DNA from 3 places in the Streptomyces sp. NPDC126499 genome. Region 3 is predicted to be linked to each of the others. Evidence: predicted binding sites of a transcription regulator. Region 3 holds the regulator's gene; each other region holds the start of a gene.
What was found. The regulator HspR, encoded in region 3, represses chaperone genes until heat shock. The targets are predictions, from matches to a motif close to TTGAGNNNNNNNNNCTCAA.
Positions count from the first base shown of each region.

Region 1: a site for HspR is predicted at 3,049-3,067, ahead of dnaK (molecular chaperone DnaK). Genes of this name have one in related genera too.
Region 2: a site for HspR is predicted at 3,996-4,014, ahead of lon (endopeptidase La). Genes of this name have one in related genera too.

Region 1 covers NZ_JBEOUO010000015.1:172,493-177,919, forward strand. Annotated here, with positions in the region: gene ABTZ91_RS23080 (DnaJ C-terminal domain-containing protein) at 1-147, opposite strand, end outside; gene ABTZ91_RS23085 (nucleotide exchange factor GrpE) at 266-1,009, opposite strand; gene dnaK (molecular chaperone DnaK) at 1,059-2,978, opposite strand; gene ABTZ91_RS23095 (Hsp20/alpha crystallin family protein) at 3,143-3,568, shown strand; gene ABTZ91_RS23100 (DUF5335 family protein) at 3,791-4,153, opposite strand; gene ABTZ91_RS23105 (hypothetical protein) at 4,167-4,640, opposite strand; gene ABTZ91_RS23110 (hypothetical protein) at 4,812-5,207, opposite strand; gene ABTZ91_RS23115 (J domain-containing protein) at 5,415-5,427, shown strand, end outside.
Region 2 covers NZ_JBEOUO010000004.1:116,066-121,492, forward strand. Annotated here, with positions in the region: gene ABTZ91_RS07270 (HAMP domain-containing sensor histidine kinase) at 1-1,014, opposite strand, end outside; gene ABTZ91_RS07275 (response regulator transcription factor) at 1,032-1,769, opposite strand; gene ABTZ91_RS07280 (spermidine synthase) at 1,842-2,513, opposite strand; gene ABTZ91_RS07285 (hypothetical protein) at 2,669-3,226, opposite strand; gene ABTZ91_RS07290 (GNAT family N-acetyltransferase) at 3,271-3,906, opposite strand; gene lon (endopeptidase La) at 4,037-5,427, shown strand, end outside.
Region 3 covers NZ_JBEOUO010000007.1:97,287-102,713, forward strand. Annotated here, with positions in the region: gene grpE (nucleotide exchange factor GrpE) at 1-537, shown strand, start outside; gene dnaJ (molecular chaperone DnaJ) at 568-1,740, shown strand; gene ABTZ91_RS12345 (heat shock protein transcriptional repressor HspR) at 1,745-2,194, shown strand; gene ABTZ91_RS12350 (hypothetical protein) at 2,335-2,802, opposite strand; gene ABTZ91_RS12355 (helix-turn-helix transcriptional regulator) at 2,808-3,788, opposite strand; gene ABTZ91_RS12360 ((2Fe-2S)-binding protein) at 4,170-4,502, shown strand; gene ABTZ91_RS12365 (pyridoxamine 5'-phosphate oxidase family protein) at 4,697-5,110, opposite strand; gene clpB (ATP-dependent chaperone ClpB) at 5,251-5,427, shown strand, end outside.

The DNA.
Region 1 (5,427 bases), on a different contig from region 3:
CTTGAACCGCTCCTCGGCCCCCGGGTCCTTGTTGAGGTCGGGGTGCCAGCGGCGGGCCAGGTTGCGGTACGCACGCTGGATCTCCTCGGCGCTCGCGTTCCGGGAGACGCCGAGTACGTCGTAGTAGTCACGGTTCGAGGTCTCCATCGACTGCTCCCGAGGTCTCCGTCCCCTACTCCACCGATCTCCGTCGTCGTCCTTCTGACGTCCCGACTCCGTCCTTGCCGGCACCGGTTGCCGCCACCGGCCGTCCGCCGTAGCGGAATCACTCCTGGGATCCGGCCGCCTCGGGTCTCGCCGCCACCGACACCACCGCAGGGCGCAGGAGTCCCCGGTCGCTGCCGTATCCGGCGCGCAGCACCTGGACGACGCTGCCGGGCGCGGCGGCCGGGTCCTCGCGGACCTGGGCGGCCTCGTGCAGGCGGGGGTCGAACGGCTCCCCCACCTCGGCGATCCGCTGGTAGCCGAGCTGCGCGAGCACGGCGAACGCCTGCTGGCAGACCGCCTCCACGCCCGCGACGATCGCCCGGGGGTCGGCCGCCGCGTGCTGGAGAGCCAGCTCCAGGTGATCGACGACCGGCAGCCATGCGGCGGTCACGCGGTCCCGCTCGGCGCCGCGCGCGTCCGCCAGCTGCCGGTCGTGGCGCTTGCGGAGGTTCTCGTTCTCCGCCACGGCCCGCTGCCAGCGGTCCCGCAGCTCCTCCACGTCCAGCTCCGGAAGCCCCGGCGCGTTGCCGGGGCCGGCGGCTGCGGCGGCTCGGGTGGTGTCGGTGGTTGCGGCGACGTCGGCGGCTCGGGTGGCTCGCGCGGCCTCCGTGGCTGCGGCGGCTTCGGCTGCTTCAGTGGATTCGGCTGCTTCCGCTGCTTCGGCTGCTTCCGAGGCTGCGGCGGCGCGTGCCTCCGGGGCGGCCTCGGTCGCTGCGGCCGCCGCTTCCTGGACGACGCGCCGCGCCTCCTCCTGTGCCCGTTCTTCCGCCGGGCGCCTGGCTTCTGGATGTTCCTGGCTCATGGTTGCTCATCCCGCTGTCCGCTCGTCCTGTCCGTGCCGAACCGATGGGTCAGCCGGGCCTGAACTCCGCGTCGATCACGTCGTCCCCGCCGCCGGACCCGGTTCCCCGAGGTCCGGGGGCGCCGGGTCCGGGACCACCGGGTCCGGGACCACCGGGCCCAGGCCCGCCGACCGGTCCGGCGGTCGCCGCAAGGCCGTGCAGCATCTGCTGCAGGTCCGCGGTCAGGGACCGCACACGGTCCAGCGGCGCCTCCTCCTTGACGGCCTGCCGGGCGTCCGCGATCAGCGACTCGGCACGGGCCTTGTCGTGGACGGCTACGGAGTCGCCGAGTTCTCCCAGCCGTCGCTCGACCTGGTAGGCGACGCTGTCGAGTTCGTTGCGCGCCTCGACGAGTTCGCGTATACGGGCGTCCTCGGCCCGGTTGCGTTCGGCCTCCTGGACCATCCGCTGGACCTCGGACTCGTCCAGGGTGCCGCTGCCGGAGACGGTGATGCTCTGCTGGGCGCCGGTGTCCTTGTCCTTCGCGGACACGTTCAGGATGCCGTTGGCGTCGATGTCGAACGTCACCTCGATCTGTGGCGTACCCCGGGGCGCCGGACGGATGTCGTCCAGTCGGACCCGGCCGAGGACCCGGTTGTCCGCGGCCCGCTCGCGCTCGCCCTGGAGCACGACGACGTCGACGGCCGGCTGGTTGTCCTCAGCGGTCGTGAACGTCTCGCCGCGCCGGGTGGGAATGGTGGTGTTGCGCTCGATCAGCCTGGTCATCAGCCCGCCGAGGGTCTCGACGCCCAGCGAGAGCGGCGTCACGTCGAGCAGCAGGACGTCCTTGACCTCCCCCTGGAGCACGGCCGCCTGAACGGCCGCGCCGAGGGCGACCACCTCGTCGGGGTTGACCGACATGTTGGGGTCCTTGCCGCCGGTCAGCCGTCGCACCAGCGCCTGCACCGCGGGGATGCGGGTCGAACCGCCGACGAGGATCACCTCGTCCAGGTCGTCGGCGGTCACCTTGCCGTCCGCCATCGCCTGCCGGACCGGCCCCATGCACCGCTCGACCAGATCGCCGGTGAGCTGTTCGAAGGTCGCCCGTGTCACGGTGGTCGTCAGGTGCTTCGGACCTGAGGCGTCAGCGGTGACGAAGGGAAGGTTGATCTGCGTCTGCGCGGTCGTGGACAGCTCGACCTTCGCCTTCTCCGCCGCCTCGTACAGCCGCTGCAGCGCCTGGGGGTCGCGGCGCAGGTCGATGCCGTTGAGCCGCTGGAAGTCGTCGGCCAGGTGATCCACGAGGCGCCGGTCGAAATCGTCACCGCCGAGGTGGGTGTCGCCGGCGGTGGAGCGCACCTCCACCACGCCGTCGCCCACGTCGAGGATGCTGACGTCGAAGGTGCCGCCGCCCAGGTCGAAGACGAGCACCGTCTCGTGCTTCTTCTTGTCCAGTCCGTACGCCAGGGCGGCCGCGGTCGGCTCGTTGATGATGCGCAGCACGTCGAGACCGGCGATGCGGCCGGCGTCCTTGGTGGCCTGCCGCTGTGCGTCGTTGAAGTACGCCGGGACCGTGATCACCGCCTGGGTGACCTTCTCGCCGAGCTGCTTGGCGGCATCGTCCACGAGCTTGCGCAGCACTGCGGCGGAGATCTCCTCGGGGGCGTACGACGTGCCGCGTATCGAGAACCGCGCCGCGTCGTCCGGTCCCGCGACCACCTCGTAGGAGACCTGTCCGGCCTCCGCGCCGATCTCGTCGTACCGCCGGCCGACGAACCGCTTCGCCGAGTAGACCGTGCCCTGGGGGTTGAGTACGGCCTGGCGGCGCGCCATCTGACCGACGAGCCGCTCGCCGGTGTCGGTGAACGCCACCACCGAAGGTGTCGTGCGACCGCCCTCGGTGTTGGTGATCACCTGCGGATGGCCGCCTTCGTAGACCGCGACCACCGAGTTCGTCGTCCCCAGATCGATACCCACAGCCTTGGCCATCGCCGTTTCCTCCGATCTGGCCGTGACCTGCTTGCTTCACTCGCGTCTCATACACCTTCCGGGATAAAAGTTGAGTCATCTCTTGTCAAGAAGTCTGGTGGGCTCTATATAAGAGATATCGGACGAATCAGTTCGAGAGCACGCAGCGAGGAGGCGATGATCAGATGCTGATGCGGACCGATCCCTTCCGTGAGCTGGACCGACTCGCTCAGCAGGTCTTCAACACCGCGCCGCGCCCTGCGGCCATGCCGATGGACGCCTGGCGCGAGGACCGTGCCGTCTGGGTCAAGTTCGACCTGCCGGGCGTCGACCCCGCATCCGTGGACGTGAGCGTCGAGAAGGACACGCTGACCGTACGGGCCGAACGCAAGCCCGACATCAAGGAGGGCGCCGAGACGGTGATCTCCGAGCGGCCCACCGGCACGTTCAGCAGGCAGCTCTTCCTCGGCGAGACGCTGGACACGGAGAACATCGAGGCGACGTACGACGCCGGTGTCCTCAGTCTGCGGATCCCGGTCGGCGAGCAGGCCACGCCGCGCAAGATCCAGATCGGTACCAGCAGGCGCACGGAGAACGAACTGCGGTCATGAGTCATGACCGGGGACTGCGGGCCTTGCGGTCACCACGGGGTAAGGAGTGCCCGCCGGGCCGGGCCCGGGCCGGCGGGCACTCCTTCCCGCATGTCCTACGGCGGCCCGCCACCCCCTACGGCGGCACTCGGCCGGGCCCCACGGCGCCACGACGCCGTGGGGCCCGGCCCTGCTGACGCGGCCCCGGCGGCCTGAGGACTCCGCGCTCTCGCGGACTCGCCCTCAGGACTCCGTTCCGGACTCGGCCGGGAAGAAGGTGATCAAGGTGGCGGCATCGTCCCCGTCCAGGACCCGCACGGCGGGCTCGGGGACGCCCACCGTCGAGATGTCGATCTCCTTCGGGTGCCGCACCATGTGCCGCAGCGCGACGGGATCACGCGGAGAGCGGCCGCCGACGGCGACGATCACCACGTCGTCCTTCGGATCGTAGGTGAGGTACGAGAAGGGCAGTCGCTCGGCTGCGTACTGGTGCCCGATGGCAGGGTCCAGCACCTCGATGCTGACGAGTTCCCCGCCGTGCGCCTCGGTCAGCTCGTCCAACGCGGTCGTCCAGGTGCCGCGGTCGAGAACGCGGGTGTAGGCCATGCCGGATCCTCCTTCACACGCTGCGGGTGGATCGCTCCTCCCCTTCCGTGTCGTCCTTCTTCTCCAGCGGCCTACGCGCCGACCGCGAGGGGCCCGTGACCTCTCGCGCCGCCGGGCGGCCCTCCTCCCGGGCCCGCTGGGCGGCGAGCCGCACCGCTTGCACGGCGCCCTCGGGATCGGGGGTGGAGACCGAGAGGCGGGCGAATCGGCCGCCCGGGAAGAGATCCACGACGGCCACCGGCCCGGGAGCCCGCACGGCGACGAAGTCGACGCCGCCCGCATGCCGCCACGTGCCCATGCAGAAGCGTTCCGCCCGCCACTTCCCCCGCTCGGCGGCCCCTCGCATGGCCCGCCACCAATCCGACTCCACCCTCGCCTCCTGCACCTCCGCGAGGGGAACGCGGACGCCTTTTCGACGTGCCAGCAGCGCCTCACGCCATGACAGCCGTACGACCACGTCATCGTTCTGAACCAGCAGGCGCGCCACGACCGCAGCCCTCCTTCCGAAATCCGGAGACCTCCTACGCACCTACGCGCTCGGGGAGCATCCGACTTTCCCCGTATCACGATATGGATAAATACCGCTTCCTATCAATGCGCCTTCGAGGCGGACCGGCGCGCCGCATCAGGGGGCCGGTCGGCCGGCCCCCTGATGCGGTCAGTCGGCCGCCACGACGGCGGCCCGCTCGGCGGGCGGCCCGGGCGGCTTCGGCTGGCTGTGCGCGGTGGCGCCGAGCAGCGGAGCACCATGCCGCTCGGGCCGGTGCCCCGTGGCGTCGGCGATGCTCTCGCGCGGCGTCTCGGCAGGTCCGGGGGCTGTCGGAATGCGCCTGCGGGCAAGGATGCGGCCGACCCATCGGCGACCGCAGAGGGGGCACGGCACGGCACCGGCCGGGGTGTACGGCGAGGGCACGGACGTACCGTCGCGGGAGAAGTACTCCCAGTCGCTGCCCTGATCGTCCCGGTACTGCTGAACGTCGTAGTCGATGCTCCATTCGTGCCAGCAGCGCCCGCAGGCGAAAAGCACCCGCTCGAGTGCGAGTTCGGTGATCATGCCTCTCACCTCTTCCCTCTGCGTAGGTTCCGTCGCCGGGTATTCCCTTCCTTCTTCCTCGAATCTTCCTCGAACCAATGATGACGACAACACGTGGTGCGCGTTTATGCCTCGACGCATTCAGCACGCCGGATCCCTTGAATATCCGCCGAGAGAGTTCTATGAACGTGTCAGGGAACGCGCATTCCGCCGCGGGAGGTGAGCGTCGTGACCGCGCCCC
Region 2 (5,427 bases), on a different contig from region 3:
ATCCACCGCCCAGCGGGCGATCGCGAGGCCCAGACCGGTGCCGCCGTCGCTGCCGGGGCCCTGCTGGGCCGGGACCGTGCCCCGGTTGAACCGCTCGAAGACCTTGTGCCGCTCCGCCTCCGGAATGCCGGGGCCCTCGTCCTCGACCTCCAGCTCCAGCGAGTCCGGACACGGCCCGCGCCGCGCCCGCACCGTCACGCGCCCGTGCGGCGGCGAGTGCTTCACCGCGTTGTCGATCAGGTTCGCCATCACCTGGTGCAGCCGCTCGGCGTCCGCGTGCGCGGTCAGCTCGGGCGGCGACACGTCCAGGTGCAGATGGACGTCGGTGCGGTTGTGCAGCCCCGAGGTGGAGGACAGGCCGCGCTGGGAGGCCGCGAGGTTCGCCTCGCGCAGGACGCCGGAGAGGTACGGCCAGACCTCGAAGCGGCGCCGCTTGAGCGTGACGACACCGTTGTCGAGGCGTGACAGGTCGAGCAGCGTCTCCACGAGCCGGCCGAGCCGCTCGGTCTGCTTCAGGGCCGTCCGCATGGTCTCCGGATCGGCCTCGGAGACGCCGTCCACGACGTTCTCCAGGACCGCGCGCAGCGCGGCGATCGGCGTGCGCAGCTCGTGCGAGACGTTGGCGACCAGCTCCTTGCGGTGCCGGTCCACCGCCTCCAGGTCGTCCGCCATGCGGTTGATCGTGGAGGCCAGGTCGCCCAGCTCGTCGCGGCGGTCCGCGCCGCGCACCCGGCGGCTGAAGTCACCGCGCGAGATCGAGCCGGCCACCGTGTTCATCTCGTCCAGCGGGGCGGTCAGGGACTGCGCCACGAACTGGGTGATCAGCAGGGTCGCGATCATCGCGAAGATCGTGATGTACCGGAACTCGGTCGAGGTCCGGATCGCCACCAGGGCGAGGCCCGAGGTCAGCAGGACCGCCCCGACGACGAGCGCGCCGAGCTTGGTCTTGATCGAGATCACTATCCGCCGGCGCGGCCGGTCCCGGCGGCCGGTGCGCGGGCCCGGACGGCTCACGGGGCGTCCCCGCCGGCTCACGGCGCGGGGGTCTCCAGCGCGTACCCCACGCCATGGACCGTGCGGATGCGCTCGGCCCCGATCTTCCGGCGCAGCGCCTTGATGTGGCTGTCGACCGTGCGGGTGCCGGAGGCGTCCGCCCAGTCCCACACCTCGGCGAGCAGCTGCTCGCGGGAGAGCACCGCGCGCGGGGTGTTCGCCAGGCAGACCAGCAGGTCGAACTCGGTCGGGGTGAGGTGGACGTCCTCCGCCTTCACCCGCACCCGGCGCTGCGCGTGGTCGATCTCCAGCTCACCGAGCCTGAGGATCCCGCTGCGCGGGGTCACCGCCGCGAGCGCGGCCCGCTCCACCCGGCGCAGCAGCACGTGCACCCGGGCGGCCAGCTCGCGCATCGAGAACGGCTTCGTCATGTAGTCGTCGGCGCCGACCCCCAGGCCGACCAGCATGTCGGTCTCGTCGTCCCGTGCGGTGAGCATCAGGACCGGGACCGGACGCTGGGCCTGCACCCGGCGGCACACCTCCAGGCCGTCGAAGCCGGGCAGCATCACGTCGAGCACCATCAGGTCCGGCTGCCACGCCTCGGCGGCGTCCACGGCGGCCGGACCGTCGGTCGCGGTCTGCACCAGGAAGCCCTCGGCGCGCAGCCGCGCGGAGATGGCCTCGACGATCGTCGCGTCGTCCTCGACGACAAGGACGCGCCGCTGGGCCCCCGGAGTGGTCGCCGCACCGTGGTGAGTGGTGTGTGTCTGCTCCATTGCCCCGCCTCGCGTCGCCGATGTCGGTGCAGCAGCCTAGAGGCACCCGTGGCGTCCAGGCTACGCAGGTGATCAGGCGGGCCGGACGGCGAGGTGGACCACGTCGGGGACGCCCCGGGCAACGGGGACCTCTTCCGTCCGTACCCCGCTGAATCCGGCATTCCGCAACGACTCTTCGAAATCGGCGGAGGGTCGCGCCGACCACACCGCGAGGATTCCGCCCGGGTTCAGCCGGGCCGCGCAGGCCGCCAAACCCTCGGCGGAGTAAAGGGATTCGTTGTCCTCGGTGACGGTCCAGTCGGGCCCGTTGTCGATGTCGAGGCACAGCGCGTCGTAGGTGTCCGGGGAGGTGCGGACGTGGGTGACGAGGTCCGTGTGCAGGATCACGGTTCTCGGATCGGCGAGCGCGGGACCCGAGATCGCGGCGAGCGGGCCCTCACGGTGCCAGTCGATGATCGCCTCCTCGCGCTCGGCGACCACGATCCGGCCCCAGCGGGGGTCGGCGGCGGCGTGCGCGAGCGAGAAGCCGACGCCGAGGCCGCCGACGAGGACGGCGGCGCGGCCGTGCCGGCTCTCGGGCAGGGCGTCCAGGGCCGCGTCGACGAGCAGCCGCTCGGAGCGGCCGTCGGAGGTGTCCATCAGGAAGGTGCCGTTGGCGATGATCTCGTAGTGCGTGTCGCGCTGCCGCAGGACGACTTCTCCGTACGGGCCCTCGCGGCGGTCGAGGGTGACGGGGCTGGTCATGCTCACTCCGTGGCTCGATGTGTACGTGTCTGGTCCCGGTCATCCTGGGCGGGCGCGGGCGGCCGGGACAAACGCTTAACGAGCGGTACGGGTCTGACGAGCCATGCGTACGGTGCGCGTCGTACGGGGGCGGCCGGCGCCCTGGGGCCGGGCCGTCAGGGCGAGGTGGGCGGGCCGCCGCCGGGGAGGGCGTCGAGGACGCGCTGGAGCGCGGGTGGCCGGTTCTCGCCGTCCTGGGTGACGACGAGCCGGTAGGCGTGGGTGATGTAGAAGCTGAAGCCGTCGGCCGCAGGGGCCCCGGTGGGGCGGGCCGGGACCTTGGCGTAGGCCGGGTCCTCCAGGGCGGCGCGGAGCGCGGCGGCCCCGGCGGCGGTCATCCGGCCCTCCTTGGCCGGCTTGGTGCCGGAGCGGAGGGTGTACGTGCCGTCGTAGTGCACCACCAGCTTGTTGGTGACGCCGGCGAAGCCGCCGTTGACGACGACCTCGACGAGCACCTCCTGAGGGGCCGGATCGTTTCGGCCGGCCGTGACGCCGGTCGTCGCGGGGGCCGTGGCCGTGGCGTCGGCGGGGCCGCTCGGCACGGGCGGGATGCCGAGGGTCGTGCTCGGCTTGTCGCCCTCTGCCGACGGGGTCGGGCCGCATCCGGCCACGGCCATGGCCAGGGCGGCGACCGCCACCGCCGCCGCCGTCCCGTACCGCTTCGCGTACTCCATGGGCCGAGCATGCCCGCCCACCGGCCCCCGCGCAGCCGGAACGCTCAACCGGTGCGGACGACTCCGGTCAGCGGGCCCCGGTGGTACCAGTCGAGCGAGTCGTACAGGGCCATCCCGTCCCTCGTCGCCGACAGGACGCCGGTCGTCGCGCCGGCCTGGGCGGCCGCCGCCTCCAGGGTGCGCATCACGTTGGCGCCGAGGCCCCGGCGGCGGTGGGCGGGGTCGGTCTCGATCTGGTCGGCGACGGCGGTGGCGCCGGTCGGCGCGATCTGGCCACGGGCGGCGAGGGTGCCGTCCGGCGCGAGGATCCGGACCCGGATCACGCCGTCGCGGGTCTCCGTCGTCCGGGCGTACCCCTCGGGAGGCGCCGGACGGGCGGACGGATCGAGCTCCTTGGTCATCATGAAGCCCGGATCGTCCGGGATCGTCCAGCCCTCGGTGATCCACGGTGCCACCTCCTCGGGTGCCGCCATCACCTTCAGCCACGCGTACGGCTCGGTGACGTCGGCGCACAGCCTCCCGACGGACACCGCGTCCGGGTGCGGCAGGACGTGCCGGAACGGGTGCCGGGGCAGTCCCACGTCGATCCGGTAGCCCCAGGGCTCGACGACGGCGGCGGGAGTCCCCCGCGAGACGGTCCAGCCGGCCACCCAGGCCGATGTAATGGCTGCGATATCCATGAGGGCATTACATCCGCTGTTCGCGCTGCGTGGGAGTCTGATCGCTCACAGCGAACAGGCGGTGGGGAACATTCCGCGGCGCAGGTGCATTGAGTCCATACAGCTCAACTTGACTGCCGAAGGGGAGATCATGGCTTCTGAGTCCATGGCGTCCGTGCCGCTCACTCTGCCTGTGCTGCCGCTCGACGACGAGGTCGTGCTGCCCGGAATGGTGGTGCCGCTGGACCTGTCCGACAACGACGTGCGGGCCGCGGTCGAGGCCGCCCAGGCCGCCGCGCGCGGAGGGAACGGAAAGCCCAGGGTGCTCCTGGTGCCCAGGGTCGACGGCACCTACGCCGGGACCGGCGTCCTCGGCACCGTCGAGCAGGTCGGCCGGCTGTCCGACGGGGACCCGGGCGCGCTCATCCGCGGCCTCGGCCGCGTCCGCATCGGCGCCGGCACCACCGGACCCGGCGCCGCCCTGTGGGTCGAGGGCACCGTGGTCGAGGAGACCGTGCCCGACCCGCTGCCCGGCGCCGTGACCGAACTCGTCAAGGAATACAAGGCGCTGGCCACCACCTGGCTGAAGAAGCGCGGCGCCTGGCAGGTCGTCGACCGCGTCCAGCAGATCGAGGGCGTCGGCGCCCTCGCCGACAACTCCGGCTACTCGCCCTTCCTCACCGTCGAGCAGAAGGTCGCGCTTCTGGAGACCGCCGACCCCGTCGCCCGCCTCAAGCTCGCCACCACCCAGCTGCGCGACCACCTCGCCGAGCAGGACGTCGCCGAGACCATCGCCAAGGACGTCCAGGAAGGCGTCGACAAGCAGCAGCGCGAGTTCCTGCTGCGCCGCCAGCTCGAAGCCGTCCGCAAGGAGCTGCGCGAGCTCAACGGCGAGAGCGAGGGCGACGAGTCCGACGACTACCGCGCCCGCGTGGAGGCCGCCGACCTGCCCGAGAAGGTCCGCGACGCGGCCCTCAAGGAGGTCGACAAGCTGGAGCGGGCCAGCGACCAGTCGCCCGAGGGCTCCTGGATCCGCACCTGGCTCGACACCGTCCTCGAACTGCCGTGGAACGAGCGGACCGAGGACCAGTACGACATCCAGGGCGCCAAGGCCGTCCTGGACGCCGAGCACGCGGGCCTGGAGGACGTGAAGGAGCGCATCACCGAGTACCTGGCCGTGCGCAAGCGGCGCGCCGAGCGCGGCCTCGGTGTCGTCGGCGGCCGGCGCGGCGGCGCCGTGCTCGCCCTCGTCGGCCCGCCCGGCGTCGGCAAGACCTCCCTCGGCGAGAGCGTCGCCCACGCCATGGGACGCAAGTTCGTCCGGGTCGCCCTCGGCGGCGTCCGCGACGAGGCCGAGATCCGCGGCCACCGGCGCACCTACGTCGGCGCCCTGCCCGGCCGTATCGTCCGCGCCATCAAGGAGGCCGGGTCCATGAACCCGGTGGTCCTGCTCGACGAGATCGACAAGGTCGGCTCCGACTTCCGGGGCGACCCGGCGGCGGCGCTCCTGGAGGTCCTCGACCCGGCGCAGAACCACACCTT
Region 3 (5,427 bases):
GCCCCGGCCGGGGACGCTACGGACGTAGCCCTGCTGGCGCAGCTGGACCAGGCCCGCACCGCGCTCAACGAGCGCACCGCGGACCTCCAGCGGCTCCAGGCCGAGTACCAGAACTACCGCCGCCGCGTGGAGCGGGACCGGGTCACGGTCAAGGAGATCGCCGTCGCGAGCCTCCTGACCGAGCTCCTTCCCGTGCTCGACGACATCGGCCGCGCCCGGGAGCACGGTGAGCTCGTGGGCGGCTTCAAGTCGGTCGCCGAGTCGCTGGAGACGGTCGTCGCCAAGATGGGTCTGCAGCAGTTCGGCAAGGAGGGCGAGCCCTTCGACCCGACCGTGCACGAGGCCCTGATGCACAGTTACGCGCCGGACGTCACCGAGACGACCTGCGTGGCGATCCTGCAGCCTGGGTACCGGATCGGCGAGCGGACCATCCGGCCCGCCCGGGTGGCCGTCGCCGAGCCGCAGCCGGGCGCGGCCCCGGCCGCCAAGGAAGAGAAGAAGGCCGACGAGGAGAGCGGTGGCCCCGACGAGGGCTAGCGCTGTGATCGTCCGAGAGGAGGGACGTCGATGAGCACGAAGGACTTCGTCGAGAAGGACTACTACAAGGTTCTCGGCGTCCCCAAGGACGCCACCGACGCGGAGATCAAGAAGGCGTACCGGAAGCTCGCCCGCGAGAACCACCCGGACGCCAACAAGGGCGACGCGAGCGCCGAGGCGCGCTTCAAGGAGATCTCCGAGGCGAACGACGTCCTCGGCGATCCGAAGAAGCGCAAGGAGTACGACGAGGCCCGCGCCCTGTTCGGCAACGGGGGCTTCCGGGCCGGCGGCCCGGGCGGCGGTTCGTTCAACTTCGACCTGGGCGACCTCTTCGGCGGCGCCCAGGGCCCCGGCGGGGCCGGCGGCTTCGGCGGCGGTCTCGGGGACGTCTTCGGCGGCCTGTTCAACCGGGGCGGTGGTGCGGGCACCCGTACGCAGCCGCGCCGCGGCCAGGACATCGAGTCCGAGGTGACGCTCAGCTTCACCGAGGCGATCGAGGGCGCGACCGTTCCGCTGCGGATGTCCAGCCAGCAGCCCTGCAAGGCCTGTTCGGGCACCGGCGACAAGAACGGCACCCCGCGGGTGTGCCCGACCTGTGTCGGCACCGGGCAGGTCTCGCGCGGCAGCGGCGGCGGCTTCTCGCTGACCGACCCGTGCGTGGACTGCAAGGGGCGCGGCCTGATCGCCGAGACGCCCTGCGAGGTCTGCAAGGGCAGCGGGCGGGCCAAGTCCTCCCGCACCATGCAGGTCCGCATCCCGGCGGGTGTCTCCGACGGGCAGCGGATCCGGCTGCGCGGCAAGGGCGCCCCGGGCGAGCGCGGCGGGCCGAACGGCGACCTGTACGTGGTCGTGCACGTCGACACCCACCCGGTGTTCGGCCGCAAGGACGACAACCTGACCGTCACGGTGCCCGTCACGTTCGACGAGGCGGCGCTCGGCGGTGAGATCAAGGTGCCGACCCTGGGCGGCCCGGCGGTCACCCTGAAGCTGCCCGCCGGGACTCCCAACGGCCGCACCATGCGCGCCCGGGGCAAGGGCGCGGTCCGCAAGGACGGCACGCGCGGCGATCTGCTGGTGACGGTGGAGGTCGCGGTGCCGAAGGAGCTGGACGACAAGGCCCGTGAGGCCCTGGAGACGTACCGCGAGGCCACGGCGGGCGAGGACCCCAGGGCAGAGCTGTTCCAGGCCGCGAAGGGAGCTTGAGGAGATGGACGGCCGTCGCCGTAACCCTTATGAACTGACCGACGAGACGCCGGTGTACGTCATCTCGGTGGCGGCCCAGCTCTCCGGTCTGCACCCGCAGACGCTGCGTCAGTACGACCGCCTGGGCCTGGTGTCCCCGGACCGCACGGCGGGCCGTGGGCGCCGCTATTCGGCCCGTGACATCGAGCTGCTCCGTCAGGTGCAGCAGCTGTCGCAGGACGAGGGCATCAACCTGGCCGGGATCAAGCGCATCATCGAGCTGGAGAACCAGGTCGCGGCGCTGCAGCAGCGGGTGGCGGAGCTGTCGTCGGCGGTCGAGGGCGCGGCGGCGGCGATGCGCCAGCGCGAGGCCCAGGTGCACGCCTCGTACCGGCGCGACCTGGTCCCGTACCAGGACGTCCAGCAGGCGAGCGCCCTGGTGGTGTGGCGGCCGGGTCACAAGCGCGGCGAGTAGCCATCGGCTGAAGGCTCTCTGAGGCTCCTTCAGGCGGGCTCCCTCAGGCAGGCTCCTTCAGGCGGGCTCCTTCAGGCGGGCTCCTTCAGGTTTCGAGGCCCCTTCCGTTCCGGCGGAGGGGGCCTCGCCGCGTCCCGGCCTTAAGGGATGAGTTCGCCCACGATGTCGGCGGCGGTCTGCCACCAGGGTTGTGCGCCGGTGCCGAAGGCGGCGGCGAGGGCGGTGCCGACGGCCTGGTCCTGGGGGGTGGCGTCGGGGGCCCAGTCGGCGTCGACGCGGCCGTCCCCGGTGGACTCCAGGGTGCCGAGCGGCCGTCCGTCGCAGGTGAGGCGGCTCTCCCCGTACGAGCAGGGCACGAGCCGGTAGCGGACCTGGGACACGTGCGCGTCGACGCGGTAGGAGCGGCGGGAGAGGCGGCCCTTGGCGGGGCGGAGGCCGGCCGGCTGCCCGTCCACGGTGAGGGTGAGCAGGGCGCCGTCGCGGGTGCCGATGGGGGTGTGGTCGTCGGGGGTGGTACCGGGGGTCCGCAGGAGTTCCACGGTGGGCATCCGGTGGCCGGTCACGCGCAGGGTGCCGGCGGGGCCGTCGAGGTCGATGTGGGCGTACACGCGGGTCAGTTGTCCCGTTCGAGGATGCCGGAGCGGGCGATGAGGTAGCCGAGCTGGGCGCGGCTGCCGCTGCCGAGGGCGGCGGCCAGCTTGGCGATGTGGGCGCGGCAGGTGCGGACGTTCATGCCGAGGCGGCGGGCGATGGCCTCGTCGACGTGTCCCTCGACGAGGAGTTTGGCGATGGAGCGCTGGACGCCGCTGATGCCGCCCTGCGGCGGCTCGTAGGCGACGGGGGCGTCGAGGGGGGTGGCCTGGAGCCAGAACTGGTCGAAGACGCCGCCGAGATACTCGACGAGTCCCTGGTGGCGCAGTTCGAGGGCGATGGTGCGGTCGCGGCTCGCGGGCACGAAGGCGACCTTGCGGTCGACGATGATGAGCCGGTCGATGATCTCTTCGAGGGTGCGGACCTCGACCTCGGGCCCTATGCGTTCGAGGTAGGCGAGGGTGATGGGCTGGTGGCGCGCGGTGTGCTGGTAGAGGGTGCGCATCTTGATGCCCCGGCCGAGCAGCGGGCGGACCCGTCGGAGCGCCTCGCCGAAGGTGTGGGCGCTGCGGCCCTTTCCCGGTTGTACGGTGAGCAGTTCGGAGGTGCACTCGGCGACGGCGCGGTCCAGGCTGGCGTTGATGCGTTCCAGGCCTTCGAGGACCGTGATGGCGTGGGTCATCGAGGGGTCGCGTGCGCCGAGGGTCATGAACGGCTCGAACGCGTCGGAGAGGGTGAGGGTCAGGCGCCTGCGTTCCTGTATCTCCTTCTCTATGGGGAGGAGCAGCCGGGCGAGGGCGGCCGAAGGGGCGACCGGGCGGAGCCATTCGGCGTCGTCGGGGTCGGGACGCAGCAGGTCGAGGTCCATGAGGCAGGGGGCGGACCCGATCTCGGAACGGGCGATGCGACCGGACCGAAGCGCCTCGGTGTAGAGCCGAGTGCCCGCTTCGCACAGGTCTGCGTGCGTGTGAGAATGTCCCTTTTCGTCAGGCTCTATTCGCATACGTACACCCCCAGGCTTTTGCATTACAGGAACATGATGCATTGAGCGAGTGGTGGAAACGGGATGAGTGAGCCATCGTCGTGACTTGCGGGGGAGCAGGTTGTTACACACCTTCAAGTGAGGTTGCTCGGTCATGTCCAAGAAGCTCATACGCACCGTAGCCGGTGTCGCACTGATGGCTGCTGCCGCTGTGGGAGCGGTCACGGCAACCGAGGACCCGGGGTGGGGTTCGCAGACGAGGGTCGTGAACGCCGACCCGGGCTGGGGCCTGTCGCCGGCTCTCAACGGCGACCCGGGCTGGGGCGTGGCTCCGGCCGCGGCCGGCGACCCCGGCTGGGGGGTCGGACCGGTCTCCGATCCTGGATGGGAGTCCGAGGGGGCATGACGGTTCCCGAAGATCCTCGTTTCCGACGCGAGATGGCGAGCGCCTACCGGTCCGGGTGGCACTTCATCGATCTCGTCACCGCGGTGCCGCGCCGTGGCGAGTCGTTGATGGTCACCCTCTTCGGGGAGCCGATCGTCGTCGTCCGCGAAGACGACGAGGACATTCGCGCCTACCGGTGTCTTCGCCGCCCGCGCGGCGCCCCGCAACCCGTCCGCTGTGCCATCCGGTACGGCATGATCTTCGTCAATCTCGACCAGCGCGACCATCAGCTGGTCGAACCCCGGCTGGTCGAACCCGAGACCATCACCGCCACCCCCCGCAGTGCCTGAACGATTCCCCCGTCGTTGTAGATCGTTCAGGTGCTTCCCCCACACAGCGGCGCCATCGCGGACCTGAAACGCGATGGCGCCGCTGTGCGTTCTCCGGAAGGTCTGCGTGGAGGCGTGCGTGAAGGTCTGCGTGGAGGCGTGCGTGAAGGGCTGCGGGAAGGTAGGCGTGTGGGTGTGCCCGAAGGTGGACGCCCTCAGGCCCGGCCCATCGCGCGGGTGAGCGCGATCTCGATCACGACCCGGTCCGGGTTCGGCGTCGGCACCCGGTTGTAGCGGGCCGCGTAACGGTCCACCGCGTCCGCGACCACCTCCGCCTCGGTGCGGATCCGCGCCACGCCCTCCAGCGTGGCCCAGCGCCCCTTGTCCACCTGGCAGACCGCGACCCGCGCCCCGTCCGCGCCCGCCGCCAGGACGTTGGCCACCTTGCGGCTGTGCTTGTTGGTGATGACGCGGGCGATGCCCCGCTCCCCGCCCTCCGGGTCGTACGTGACGCCGACCGCCACCACGTGCGGGGTGCCGTCGGGACGGGGTGTGGTCAGCGTGCACATGTGGTACTCGCGCCAGAAGGCGAGATACGAGTCGCTCGGCTTGCTCGGGTCGATGGCCATGCCCCGGAAACTACTCCGGGTGGACCCGTCCCCGATACCTTGAGCGGAATAGACTCAACTTTGTGTACGCTGTAGGAGTCATACACGAAGGAACATAGGAGTCGTGGACCCCTGAACACCCCGAGGAGGAGATCCCGCCCGTGGACGCCGAACTGACCAACAGGAGCCGGGACGCGCTGAACGCGGCCAGCAGCCGCGCCGTGTCCCAGGGGCACGCCGACCTGACCCCCGCTCACCTGCTGCTCGCGCTGCTGGAGGGTCAGGACAACGAGAACATCACCGACCTGCTGGCCGCCGTCGAGGCCGACCAGGCCGCC